DNA from 2 places in the Halomonas sp. SIMBA_159 genome. Region 2 is predicted to be linked to the other one. Evidence: predicted binding sites of a transcription regulator. Region 2 holds the regulator's gene; the other holds the start of a gene.

Region 1 (7,131 bases), on a different contig from region 2:
CAGTCGAGATGCCAGCGTGGTGGGCTTAATGCCCAACAGCTCAGCGGCGCCACCCACCCCCGAGACCTTGCCATTCGCGGCCTCTAATGCCTTTAAAACATTGTCGCGCTGATGCTGGCAGAACGCCTGCTCGGTCATTGGGAAATCAGGCGTCACAGGAGAATCCTGCGCCTCTATATTTAAGGGCGTATAACGATGGGCTGGCTCTATCAATAAAAGATCATCAAAGGAGAGTCGTTGATCCTGGGTCACAATCACTTGGCGCTCAATTACGTTCTCCAGCTCACGAATATTGCCCGGCCACGGGTAGCGGGTCAGCACCTCTAACTGTGCCGGTGGAATGCGCACCCCCGGCTTATTGAATTTTAGGCAAGCACGATGCAAAAAGTGGCGTGCTAGCAGCGGGACATCTTCAATTCGCTTGCGCAGCGGCACCGAATCGATGGGGAAAACGTTCAAGCGAAAATAGAGATCCTCACGAAACCCACCCGTATCAATCATCTCTTTTAGCTCGCGGTTGGTCGCCGCAATCACCCGCACATCCACTTCGCGGGTGCGGTTATCCCCCACCCGTTCGAACTGCTGATCCTGCAATACGCGCAGCAGCTTGCTTTGTAGCTCCAGCGGGATCTCCCCCACTTCATCCAGAAACAGCGTGCCGCCGTGGGCCAACTCAAAGCGCCCTGGCCGGTCTTGTACCGCACCGGTAAAGGCGCCTTTTACATGGCCAAAAAACTCACTCTCAAATAGGTCGCGGGGGATGGCGGCGCAGTTCACGCGGATCAATGGCCGGTCGCTGCGGGTACTGCCCGCATGAATCGCCCGGGCAATCAGCTCCTTGCCAGTGCCCGATTCGCCGCTAATCAGCACGTTAGCGCTGGTCGGCGCGACCATGGCAATCTGCTGGATCAGTTTGGCGACCGCCGGGCTGTTGCCGACGATATTGCGGTGATTCACCTCGGCTTTAATCTCCTCCTGCAAGTACTGGTTCTCCAGCTCCAACCGACGCTTAAGCGACTCCACCTCTTCCAGCGCATCGCGCAGCTGCTGCTCGGCGTGCTTGCGCTCGCGGATATCGCGAAACAGCACAACGGCCCCCACTAGGCGGCCCATTTCAAAAATCGGCGTGCTGGTGTACTCCACGGGAATGGCTTCACCATTTTTATGCCAGAACACCTCGTCATCCACATGGTGCACCTGGCCATCGCTAAACGAGGCATGAATAGGGCACTGCTGTACCGGGAAATGGCTGCCATCGGCGTGGGTGTGGTGGAACATTAGGTGCGCATCGTGGCCCACCATATCCTCTGTGCTCCAGCCGAGAATACGTTCGGCGGCTGGGTTTACAAAGGTGGTTTTCCCCTCCGCATCCAGGCCATAAATGCCCTCCCCGGCGGCGCTGAGAATCAGCTGGTTCTGCTTTTCGATACGCTCGAACACCTGCTCGACCCGCTGCCAGCCCACCTCTCCCTGGCGGTGCTGGCGGCTGAGCTCCGCCTTGGCGCGGCGCTGCTCGGCTTTATTGCGATCAATCACCGTCAGCAATAGCTGTGAGGAGTCGTGTAAGCGCTGCCCATAGACCTCAACACGGCGAGGCTGGCGGACGCTATCCAACAGCACCAAATCATCCGACCATCCTTGGCCGGTAGTCAGCACTTCATCGGTAAAGCTGACCCATAGCGGCAATGAAGCGCTTAGACGGTGGCTAAAGGGAGTGGCGAGCGGCTGCTCATGATGAATCAACAGCAGTTGGCGCGCTGCGGTATTGGCATCAATTAAGCGGTCGCTCAGAGGGTCAATAATCACCATGGCCAACGGCGTGTGGTGAGCCATCAGCGTTAAGGGCGGGTGAGCGTCATCTTTCAGGGTGGCAGCGTGCATCGCAGGCTCCTCATTTGCCAGCAGGATGTCGCTTACTCCATACAAACAACGGGCCAATCACGAACTTTCGTTATTTAAACAACGAAATATCGTTATCAACGAAATATCGTGAGTTTTTGCCACTCGAAAAATTCCGCCATACAAAATAGTAAACTACTGATTTTAAATAATTAAATTCAAAATAAGACGTTATGGCACGTAAGTCGCTATCTACTAAGTAGCGCCGCAGGGACACGTTCCGCACCAAGACGGCGCAGCTTAAAGCCCTTTTGCTCCTGTGAGGTGAACGTCCATGAAAGAGAACAACGACCACAGCAGTCTTGGCAACCCGTTTGATCATCGCCAATCACTGATTCACGGACGGCAGTGCGATTGTCATCAGTGCCACTCTTCCCAACCCAGTATTATTACATCCTCTACTCAGCCAACCTCGAAAACAGCGGCAGCCACGCCGAGCAGTGCCGATGATGTGATGGATCGCATGGTCGAAAGCGCGCTGGTGCGCGGCATGTTTGGCCATAGCGACATGCACCGCCGCCAGTTTATGAAGCTGGTAGGTGGCGGCACCGCCGCCGCCGCTCTGGCGAGCCTGTTCCCCCTGGATTCGATTAAAGCCGCAGTAAAAGAGAGGTTAGGGCCGCTTGAGAAAACCCAGCTTAATGTCGGCTTTGTTCCGATCACCTGTGCCACGCCCATCATCATGGCCCACCCCATGGGCTTTTATGAGCGCTACGGCCTGGATGTCTCGGTGATTAAAACCGCTGGCTGGGCGGTAGCGCGGGACAAGTCCCTCAACCGCGAATACGACGCGGCGCACATGCTAACGCCCATGCCGCTGGCGATGACCCTCGGTGCAGGCTCTACCCCAGAGCCGTTCATTATGCCCGCCGTAGAAAACATCAACGGCCAGGCGATTGTGCTACATAACGACCACCTGGATAAGCGCGATCCGCAGCAGTGGAAAGGCTTCACTTTTGGCGTACCGTTCGAGTACTCCATGCACAACTTCCTACTGCGCTACTACGTGGCCGAGCACGGCTTAGACCCGGATCAAGATATTCAAATTCGCGTAATTCCGCCGCCCGAAATGGTCGCCAACCTGCGGGCAGGCAACATCGACGGCTTCTTATCCCCCGACCCCTTCAACCAGCGCGCGGTGTTTGAACGCATCGGCTTTATTCACCTGCTGACCAAAGAGATTTGGGACGGCCACCCCTGCTGCGCCTTTGCCACCAGCGCCCGCTTTGCCCGCGAAAACCCGAACACCTACGGCGCACTGCTGCGGGCGATTATCGATGCTACCCAGTACTCTTCAGACCCCGCTAACCGCTCAGAAATTGCCGAAGCCATTGCCCCGACGAACTACCTGAACCAGCCGGTCACGGTGATTGAACAGGTACTCACCGGGCGCTTTGCCGACGGTTTAGGCGGCGTGCAGAACGTGCCGGACCGCATCGATTTCGACCCCTTCCCCTGGCACTCCATGGCGGTGTGGATCCTGACGCAAATGAAGCGCTGGGGCTATATCGAAGGCGACGTGGATTATCAGCAGATTGCCCGGGATGTGTACCTGGCCACCGATGCCCAGACCGTGATGCGCGAGCTGGGGTACGAAGCGCCCGAAGAGACCGCCCGCAACTACCAAATCATGGGTAAAACCTTTGATTACACCCAGCCTGAAGCGTATGTCGAAAGCTTCGCCATTCGGAGGGGCTAACCATGGACCGCACCACCACCGAATGGAAATTAAGCCTGAACGCCCGCGCCACGATTCTCGCCATTATGTTGCTCGTGGTTGGCCTGGGCGTCTGGGAAGGGTTGAACCAATCGCCCTTGATGGGCGGCGGCGAGGCGCTAAGCGAGTACGAACAGCTGCTGGCCGGGGCCGATGAGAGCGCCAAAGTACCGCCGCCCTCGGAAATCGCCGTGAAAGCGTGGCAGGAGCTTTCTAACCCCTTTTACGATGCAGGCCCCAACGACAAAGGCATTGGCATTCAGTTGGGCTACTCGCTCTACCGCGTGCTCAGCGGCTACCTGCTGGCCGCGCTGGTGGCGATTCCGATTGGCTTTTTAATTGGCATGTCGCCCCTGGCGTACAAAGCGCTCAACCCGTTTATTCAAGTGCTGCGGCCTATCTCGCCGCTGGCCTGGATGCCGCTGGCGCTGTTCATCATTCGCGACTCTGAAGCCTCCGCCATCTTCGTGATCTTTATCTGCTCTATTTGGCCAATGCTGCTTAACACTGCCTTTGGCGTGGCGGGCGTGCGCAACGACTGGGTGAACGTGGCCCGCACCCACGAGCTGTCGTCGCTGCAAACGGCCTTCAAAGTGATTCTACCTGCGGCCGCACCCACCATTCTGACCGGCATGCGGATCTCCATCGGCATTGCCTGGCTGGTCATCGTGGCTGCCGAGATGCTGGTGGGCGGCACCGGCATTGGCTACTACGTCTGGAATGAGTGGAACAACCTCGACCTGACCAGCGTGATCTTCTCCATCCTGATGATCGGCGTGGTGGGCATGCTGCTGGATATGTCGCTTGCCTATATTGCCCGCTTTGTCACTTACGCCGAATAAGGAGCCGACCATGAGTCATGCTTTTGTAGAGGTACAGAAAGCTGCCAAGCGCTTCCCCGGTGCCAGTAAAGAGGCAGAACCGCTAACGGTGTTTGAGAACATTAGTTTTCAGCTCAAGAAGGGCGAGTTTGTGTGCATCATCGGCCACTCTGGCTGCGGTAAATCCACCATTATGAACGCACTCGCCGGGCTGGATCAGTTCTCTGAAGGCTCCATGGTGATGGAGAACAAAGAGATCAGTGGCCCTGGCCTTGAGCGTGGCGTGGTGTTTCAAAACTACAGCCTGCTGCCCTGGCTCACCGCGCTTGAAAACGTTCGCTTTGGCGTACGCGCCCGCTGGAAAGCGTGGAGCGACCGGGAAGTCACCGACCACAGCATGAAATACCTGGAAATGGTCGGCTTGAAAGAGGTGGTAGACCGCAAGCCCTCTCAGCTCTCTGGCGGTATGCGCCAGCGGGTGAGCATCGCCCGGGCGTTTGCCACCAAGCCCAAACTGCTGCTGTTGGATGAGCCGTTCGGCGCGCTGGATGCGCTGACCCGGGGCGTCATTCAAGACGAGCTGATCAAAATCTGGAGCCAGGATCAGCAAACCGTGTTCATGATCACTCACGATGTGGACGAAGCGATCTTACTGGCCGACCGCATCTTCTTAATGACCAACGGCCCCCAAGCGCGTATCGCCGAAGCGGTGGAGATTGACCTGCCAAGGCCCCGCCAGCGGGCAGAGATCGTCAAGCATCCGCACTTCTACACGATTCGTAACTACCTGGTCGATTTTCTGGTGAACCGCTCCAGCGAGCTGCGCACCCAGGAGTTCGACGGCCAAGGCCTGCGCTACCCGACGCCGGTGAACCCGGTACAGCTAGCGTCTGCAGAAACCACTACAGATTCAACCCCAGCATCCCCTGCCACCGAACCACAAGAAAACCTAGTGAAGTTCACTCCTAAGGAGGTCCGTCATGGATAAGCTCGAAATGCGCCATACCCTGCTGGCTGCCAAAGCCCGTAAAAAAATGAGTTGGGATGACATTGCCAGCGCCGTCGGCATGTCACCGGTGTGGGTCGCCTCTGCCTGCTACGGCATGAACAGCGCCAGCGCCGATATCGCCCATAAGCTCTGCGACGTACTCGAAGTGGATGGCGACGTCGCCACCGCGCTCACGGCCTTCCCCACAAAAGCGTGGGATGAAGCCATCCCCCAAGACCCGTTCGTCTACCGCCTCTACGAAGTGGTCGGCGTGTACGGCGAAACGCTGAAAGACGTGGTGCAAGAGAAGTTCGGCGACGGCATCATGAGCGCCATCGACTTCACCATGGAAGTGGACAAAATCGAAGACCCGAAAGGCGACCGAGTACTGCTGACCCTGAACGGCAAATTCCTGCCTTATAAGTCCTGGTAACGTTAATAGCGCGCGCTTAATCGCGTTCCAGCAGCGTTACGCTGCGCTCGACCCCACTGCGGTAACTGGCACCAAACAGCAGCAGATGGTTAAGCAATGGGTAGAGTTGAAACAGCGCTTCACGCCTCGGCCAGTCGGCCGGGGCGTTGCCATTCCAGTAGGCCTCAAAAAACGCGTCACCGGGGGAGCCGAACAGCGTCAGCATGGCAAGGTCGGTTTCGGGATAGTGGCGATAAATCGCCGGGTCGATCAGCGCTGGCCCGCGGGGCGTGGTCAGTACATTGCCCGACCACAGGTCGCCGTGAACCAAACTCCCAGGAGCATCCGGCAACCAGCGCTCCAGCTGTTCGGCCTGCTGCTCGATGCGGCGACGTAGCGCGCTATCAAGCAAACCACGCTGAAAGCAGGTCTCGCAAAGTGGGAGCAGGCGCCGCTCACGCTGAAACTGCCGCCCGTCAGCCAGTAGCGCATTGGGCTGCGGGGTCAATCCGCAGGCGTTGTCCTCATGCCAACCGTGGGAGGTGCCTATCACGCCGTGCAGTTGGCGAAGGCCCTCTCCCAGCGCGGTCGCATCCTGCTTGTTGGCGGGCTGAGTCTCCAGGGCTTCCATCACTAGCCAGCCTTCCGCTTGGCCGAGCACTTCGGGAATAATGAGCGAGGTATTGGCTCCGGCCAGGGCGTGCAGCGCTTCTGCCTCACCCCTGAGACGCTCGGGATCGTCATGCTTCACAATCACCCGCCCCTGGCGCGTGGCTAACGTATACACCGCCGCACTGTCGCCGCCGCTTAGAGGCTCTAGCTCGCCGGTGGGCGCTATATCGTGAGTAGTGAGCAGATGGCGTAAGCTAGCCTCCATGGCATTCTCCGCTGCGTTACCGTGGTTGAGTGGATCACGGTACAAGGCAATCGGCCATGGAGGCAATGGGTGGTTACAGCGTATGGCGCTGCCATAGCGCGGCCAAATAGCGCTGATAGGCACCTTCATAGGCGGCCACACGCTCGGCATCAGGCTCCGCCAGCGATGCCGCATCCAGATGCACCAGGCGCTCGCAGAGCGATGCCAGGCTAACGCCCTCGGGCTGTAGATCGCACCAGGCCGCTTGAATGGCTGCCCCCAGTGCGGCGGCATCGGTAATCTCGGGGCAAATCACCTGGGTGTTGGTAATATCAGCGACCATTTGCCGCCACACCGGGCTTTTCGCCCCGCCGCCAATCAATCGAATCTGGCTGGTGCCCGCGGCTAGCTCGCCTAGCAGCTCCAGCCCATAGCGGA
Region 2 (7,131 bases):
AGCATCACGAATGGATGTGTGGCTAGATGACAGCCAAGTCCGCTTGACCAACAATGTGCGCGGCGTTCATCCGCCTGCCACTCGTTCCCCTTAGCCACTCATGCCCCTAGGAGTCGCGATGAATGCCTCAATCCGCACTGCACTCTTTGCTTTAACGTTACCGCTGACCACGGCTGCGCTGGCTCAAGGCCAAGCCCCTATTCAGGTAGAAGCTGATCGGCTGGACCTTGACCAGCGGGCAGGCACGGCGGTCTACTCCGGCAACGTCGATATCCGCCAGGGCGAAATGCACCTGCGTGGCGAGCGCGTAGAGATCCAGCGCAATGATGCAGGCGAGCTCTCTCAAGCCATCGCCACCGGCGAACGCGCCTATTTGCGCAACCAGCTAGAAGACCAGGACACCCCGATGGAAGGCTGGGCTCGGCGAATCATTTATCACGTCGCTGAGCGCCGGGTAGAGCTTATTGATCAGGCAGAGCTGACCCAACAGGGTGATCGTTTCCAAGGGGGTCGCTTGGAGTACTTCATTGATCAGGAAGTGGTACAAGCACGCTCCGAGGTGAGCGGTAGCGACAACCAGCGTATTCGCATGACTCTTCAGCCCGAACAATAGGGAGCGGCCACGTGGCAGCATCAACCTCTACAGATTTCGCACCCGTGAAAACGCTCTACGCCCACCATTTGGCGAAGAGCTACAAACGCCGCCGGGTCGTGAAAGATATTAATCTGGAAATCACTCAGGGCAGCGTCGTGGGGCTGCTGGGCCCTAACGGAGCGGGCAAAACCACGTCGTTCTACATGATTGTAGGGCTCGTCAAATCCGATGCGGGCAGCGTCGGCATTGACGACCTGGACCTTACTCATGCGCCTATGCATGAGCGCGCAATAGCAGGAATTGGCTACCTACCCCAGGAAGCTTCTATTTTTCGCAAGCTCTCAGTCGCCGATAACATCATGGCCATTTTAGAGACGCGCAAAGAGCTAGACCGCAGCGCCAGGGAAGCACGCCTTGAATCACTGCTCGAAGATTTTCATATTACCCACATTCGCGACAACCTGGGCATGAGCCTGTCGGGTGGCGAACGCCGCCGGGTGGAAATTGCCCGCTCTTTAGCCACAGAACCTGCCTTTATTCTGCTGGACGAGCCCTTTGCAGGGGTTGACCCTATTTCCGTAGGTGAAATTAAAACCATCATTCGCGCACTCAAGAAGCGACATATCGGTGTATTGATCACCGACCACAACGTGCGTGAAACGCTGGATATTTGTGATATCGCTTACATTGTTGGCGACGGACACATCATTGCCAGTGGAAACTCCCAGGAAATCCTCAATAACCAGAAGGTTCGAGACGTTTACCTAGGGGCAGATTTCCGCCTTTAAACCGTGACCTACACAAACTTTTCTTTTAGTGGCATGCTTATTGCACTTGCACCGAGCCACAACTCGCTCTAGGGTGGAGCTTTCTGATTAACGAGTGGTTCTCAGATGGTCATGAAAGCTTCTCTCCAATTGCGCATCGGTACACAGCTGACCATGACACCTCAGCTGCAGCAGGCTATTGCTCTGCTACAGCTCTCCACGCTGGACCTCCGTCAAGAAATTCAGCAGGCGCTAGATGCCAATCCCATGCTCGAACAAGAGGATGAGTTTGGCGAGCAGGCGGTCAGCGAGCCACAAGAGGCCGAGTGGTCGGAAAGCATTCCCAACGAACTCTCTGTGGACAGCGACTGGTCGGATACCTACCAAGATACGGGCAGCCTGGGAGGCAGCAGCGAGGGGCCTGACTTTGAGCGCCAAGCCGCCGGGCAAAGCCTTCACGGCCACCTGCTATGGCAACTGGCCATGACCGACTTCAGCCCACGGGAATATTCAATCGCGGAAAGCCTGATTGATGCGCTAGATGCCAATGGCTATCTCACTCAACCGCTCAACGACATTCGTGAAGGGCTAAAAGCCCAAGGCCACGACAGCTTAAGCCCGCGGGAAATGGAAAACACCCTACTGCGCTTGCAGCAGTTTGAACCTACCGGCGTGTTTGCCCGAGACCTCCGCGAATGCCTAATGCTGCAGCTTGCCGCACTACCCGAAGATACGCCTCTACTGATGCCTGCCAAGCGGCTGGTTCGTCAGTTTTTGGAAGCGCTGGGTAAAGACGATATGCGGTTACTCAAGCGCCGCCTGAGCCTGGATGACGAACAGCTTGACGATGTCATCCGTTTAATTCGCAGCCTTGACCCCCGCCCCGGCAGCGCCTACGGCATCACTGATGACAGCTACATCACCCCTGATCTAGTGGTACGTCATGATCATGAAGGTTGGCATTTAGAACTCAATCCAGAAGCACTGCCGCGCCTGCGCATACAGCCCGACTACGCCAGCTTGATCAAACGGGCCGATAAAAGCCAAGACAACCAGTTCCTCAAAGAGCACCTGCAAGAAGCACGCTGGCTAATTAAAAGTCTCTCCAGCCGTAACGACACGCTGTTACGCGTTGGACGCGAGATTATTGCGCGCCAAATTGGCTTTTTAGAGCATGGCGAAGAGGCTATGAAACCGCTAATTCTGGCGGATATCGCCGAAGCCGTTGAGATGCATGAGTCGACGATTTCCCGCGTGACTACCCAGAAATTCATTCATACGCCGCGGGGCGTGTTTGAACTCAAGTACTTCTTTTCGAGCCAAGTGAGCGGCCAAGATGGCGGTGACAGCCACTCCAGCACTGCCATTCGTGCGCGCATCAAAAAGCTAATTCAGGAAGAGCCGTCAGGCAAGCCGCTCTCCGACAGCCGCTTGGTCACCTTGCTAGAAGAGGGTGGCATTAGCGTAGCGCGACGTACCGTGGCTAAATATCGCGAGTCGATGGGCATTCCCTCGTCGAGTGAGCGCCGCCGTTTACGCTAGTTAAACGGTACGCTGATACAAACTCGTCGCAGGGGCTTTGCAATAGCGTAAAAAGGGTTACAATCGAAGTACAGCCCGATGGATAAGGAGCACGTCAATGCAAGTAAACATCACTGGTCATCACGTTGAACTGACTGACGCCTTGCGTGACTACGTTAACGAAAAGCTGGAACGCGTTGAACGCCACTATGACAACATCACCACGGTGCAAGTGACCTTATCTGTTGAGAAGGAGCGCCAGCAAGCAGCCTGTACGCTGCATGCCGCAGGGGCAGACCTTCACGCCGAAGCGCTTGATAACGATATGTATGCCGCCATTGATGCGCTAGCGGACAAAATTGATCGTCAACTCGTTAAACATAAGGAAAAAGCACAAGCTCGCGCCCAGGGCGCAGGCGTGCGTTAACTCAATGACGTTGGAAACCATCCTCCCCCCGGAGCGCGTGCTTTACGATGTGCCCGGGGGCAGCAAAAAACGGGTGCTGGAGTTCTTCAGCACCTTTATCGCCCAAAACACACCCAGCCTCGATAGCCAAGAAGTGTTCAGTCGCCTGATTGGCCGCGAGCGCCTAGGCAGTACGGGGATAGGCAACGGAGTTGCTATCCCCCACGCACGCAGCCCACACTGCAATGCCCCTATCGCTGGTTTTCTAAAGCTCGCCGAGCCGGTCGATTTTGATGCCATTGATGGCGATCCGGTGGATCTGGTCTTCGTTCTACTGGTACCGGAAGAGGCAGATGACACTCATCTAGCTCTACTGGGCCAAGTGGCCACCATTATGAACGATGCCAATACCCGTCAGCAGTTACGCAAGGCCGCCAGCCAAAGAGAGCTTTTGGCACTCATGACCGCCAAAATCCGAGAGCAAGCCACTTGAGGTTTTAACAGGTTCATACAGCGCAGCCACACCTTATTTCCACGTTTAAAAGCCAAGAGAAACGCTATGCAACTGGTGATCATTAGCGGCCGTTCTGGGTCCGGTAAATCTATCGCCTTACAAGCGCTGGAGGATCTTGGCTATTACGCTATCGACAACTTGCCCGCCATGCTACTGGGCTCATTAATTGATGAGCTACGCGAACAGGGTGAGCGTACTCGCATCGCGGTCAGTATCGATGCACGCAACCTGCCGACGGCACTTGAACGTCTGCCGTCGCTGCTGGAAGAGCTACGTCAGCGAGAAATCCAGTTTCAGGTGATTTACCTGACCACAGATGCGCGCATTTTGTTAGAGCGCTACTCCGCGACTCGCCGTCGTCATCCCTTAACAAGGGATAGCGACATGACCCTGGAAGAGGCCATCGATAAAGAGGAAGAGACGCTCAATGAGATTCGCGATCTCGCCGATTTACTGATCGACACCTCGCGTCTCTCCGTCCATGATCTGCGCCGCCGCATTACTGACCAAGTCGCTCACCAACGCAAAGATCAGCTAACCCTGACGTTTGAGTCATTTGGCTATAAGCGCGGCGTACCGATGGATGCGGATTTAGTCTTTGATGTTCGCTGCCTGCCAAACCCCTATTGGGATCCTACCCTGCGCCAATATACGGGGAGAGACGCGAATATCGTGGCCTTTTTAAGCGGCTACCCAATCGTCGAAGCGATGTCGAATGATATTCAGGCCTGGCTGGAAAAATGGCTTCCCGCTTATCAAAATAGTCAGCGTAGCTATATGACGGTTGCGATTGGCTGCACAGGCGGCCAGCACCGCTCTGTATACATGGTTGAACAACTCGCCCAAAAGCTTGTTAAGCAAACGGGAGAGGTTCAATTAAGGCACCGCGAGCTTGGCCTACAGTACACATTAAGCGAAGAGCCTGCAAAGCCGTGCGCCGCCAGTACGCACTGAGTTATTAGACCCCAGAGCAAGACTCAAGTATCAAGACCCACTCGGCAAAAAGGAACCAGAGTGCCCGAAAGAACGTTAACCCTTACCAACCAGCGTGGCCTTCATGCCCGCGCGGCCACCAAACTGGTGAAATGTGGCCAGCAATTTTCTGCGAACATTGTCGTTTACAAGCAGCAGCAGAAAGCCGACGCCGCCAACATTATGTCACTGCTAATGCTGGCGGCTCCCTGCGGTACTGAGCTGGTCGTCGCTGCGGAAGGAGACGACGCCGAACAGGCGCTTGATGCGATTGAAGCCCTGTTCGACGCTCGATTTGACGAAAACCAGTAAGCCAGGCCAGCCGTATTAACTACCCGCCACTGTCATCGCATCAATAAGCCAGCTGCCCGTGTGAATACTGCCACGGGTATCGGTGTCATCGCCTACGCCCGAGAGCCCCGCGAACATTTTGTTTAGGTTACTGGCAATCGTGAACTCTTCAATGGGGTACTGAACCTCGCCATTTTCCACCCAGAACCCTGCCGCACCGCGGGAGTAATCACCGGTGACACCGTTTACGCCTTGCCCCATCAGCTCAGTCACCCAAATACCACGCCCCATCTGCTTCAACAATTCAGCCCGAGGCGTTAACGGCGCGAGCAGCCGCAAGTTACGCGCGCCCCCTGCATTACCGGTGGTCTGCATACCCAAGCGGCGTGCGCTGTAGGCAGAGAGCATATAGCTCGCCACTTGGCCTTGATCAATAAAGCGGTTATTGCGCGTCTGCACCCCTTCTGCATCAAACGGTGAACTGGCCGTCGCGCCTATTTCCATTGGGCGCTCTTCAAGCCCAAACCACTCAGGAAATAGCGGGCTACCCAAGCGGTCACATAAAAATGACGCTTCTCGGTAGAGCGCACCACCCGCCAGCGCGCCCATCAAATGGCCGACTAAACCGCTGGCAAGCGTAGGGTCGAATAGCACCGGAAAAGTACCTGTTGGAGGCTTCTGCGCCCCCAGCCGACGCAGCGTTCTCGCTGCCGCTTCGCGGCCTACCGCATCGGGTTCACGCAGGTGCTGAGGGTTGCGCGCCGAGGTGTAGTCATAATCCCGCTGCATCCCTTTGTCGTCTTGAGCAATCAGCATGCAGGAGAGCGAGTGACTGCTGCCTTTCTGCGTCCCTAAGAACCCGTGGCTGTTGGCATAGACACGCACGCCCTCACCGCTAGACAAAGAAGCGCCTTCCGACTGATGAATACCCGCCACCTCACGGCCCGCCTGCTCGCAGCGCAGCGCTAGATCAATGGCTTCGTCAGTGGAGAGCGCCCAGGGGTAATGCACTTTAAGGTCTGGCAACTCGGTAGCCATCAGCCCTGCATCAGCAAGGCCAGCCGTGGGGTCTTCACCGGTATAACGTGCAATCGAGAGCGCTTTTTCAACCGTGGCCCGAATGGAGGCGCTGCTGGCATCGGTAGAGGAAGCGCTACCTTTGCGTTTTCCCACATACAGAGTGACTGCAATGCCTTGGTCACGGGATAGTTCAACGGTTTCCACCTCTCCCAAACGGACGCTGACTCCCATGCCCTGGTCCACACTGGCGCCTACTTCAGCGGCATCCGCCCCCAGCTGCTTTGCTAGGGCAAGCGCCTCTTCAGCGCGCTTTGTCAGCAGCGCTTGCTGCGCCGATGCATCAAATGCCTGTGCCATATGGCCTCCTTTTCGCCTGAATCGCATTGGCGAATCAATGTTATGGTCGCAGCCTGATATAATGCTGCAAACGAATCTAATCTGTGAGTTCTTATATGCCGAAGCAACGCCCCGAGCCTATCGATATCGATGAACAAGAAGAGCGCCCGAGTAAATCTCAGCTAAAGCGTGAAATGCATGCTCTTCAAGCGCTTGGCGAAACCTTAATTGCCATGAGGCCCGCTGAACGAGCGCGCTTCCCTCTCTCAGACGATATGCTGCGAGCCATTGAAGAGACCTCGCGCATTCGCTCTCACGAAGGCCGTCGTCGCCATATGCAATACGTTGGCAAACTGATCCGCAAAGAGGATCTAACGGCCATTCAGGGCGTTTTTGATGCCATCGAACAAGAGAAAGAGCAGCTCGATCACGCGTTTCACCGCCTGGAAAAATGGCGCGACCGCATGGTCGATGAAGGCGATGACGGCGTAGACCTGTTTATGGCCGACTACCCCAACGCAGACCGCCAGGCACTGCGCCAGCTAGTGCGCAATGCCCGTAAAGAACGCGAACAGGGTAAGCCTCCAACGAGCTCGCGCAAGCTGTTTAAACACCTGCGCGACACGCTAGCACTGTAGATCACAGCCTCAAGACGACTGCGTGCCACCCACGGTTAGCTCATCCAATTTCAGGGTGGGCTGGCCAACCC

What was found. The regulator sigma-54, encoded in region 2, starts transcription at its own class of promoters, with help from an activator protein. The targets are predictions, from matches to a motif close to TGGCACNNNNNTTGCTNT.
Region 1: R0J87_RS05455 (CmpA/NrtA family ABC transporter substrate-binding protein) is a predicted target of sigma-54. The motif match lies at 2,074-2,091, and genes of this name have one in related genera.

Annotation. Positions count from the first base shown of each region.
Region 1 covers NZ_JAWJBT010000006.1:60,207-67,337, reverse strand. The annotation lists gene R0J87_RS05460 (sigma-54 interaction domain-containing protein) at 1-1,881, opposite strand, end outside; gene R0J87_RS05455 (CmpA/NrtA family ABC transporter substrate-binding protein) at 2,174-3,598, shown strand; gene ntrB (nitrate ABC transporter permease) at 3,601-4,458, shown strand; gene R0J87_RS05445 (ABC transporter ATP-binding protein) at 4,469-5,425, shown strand; gene cynS (cyanase) at 5,418-5,858, shown strand; gene R0J87_RS05435 (fructosamine kinase family protein) at 5,875-6,714, opposite strand; gene xylB (xylulokinase) at 6,788-7,131, opposite strand, start outside.
Region 2 covers NZ_JAWJBT010000016.1:88,190-95,320, forward strand. The annotation lists gene lptC (LPS export ABC transporter periplasmic protein LptC) at 1-94, shown strand, start outside; gene lptA (lipopolysaccharide transport periplasmic protein LptA) at 119-613, shown strand; gene lptB (LPS export ABC transporter ATP-binding protein) at 658-1,383, shown strand; gene R0J87_RS12015 (RNA polymerase factor sigma-54) at 1,489-2,904, shown strand; gene hpf (ribosome hibernation-promoting factor, HPF/YfiA family) at 3,002-3,310, shown strand; gene ptsN (PTS IIA-like nitrogen regulatory protein PtsN) at 3,315-3,782, shown strand; gene rapZ (RNase adapter RapZ) at 3,849-4,757, shown strand; gene R0J87_RS12035 (HPr family phosphocarrier protein) at 4,818-5,087, shown strand; gene pmbA (metalloprotease PmbA) at 5,103-6,443, opposite strand; gene yjgA (ribosome biogenesis factor YjgA) at 6,539-7,060, shown strand; gene tldD (metalloprotease TldD) at 7,070-7,131, opposite strand, start outside.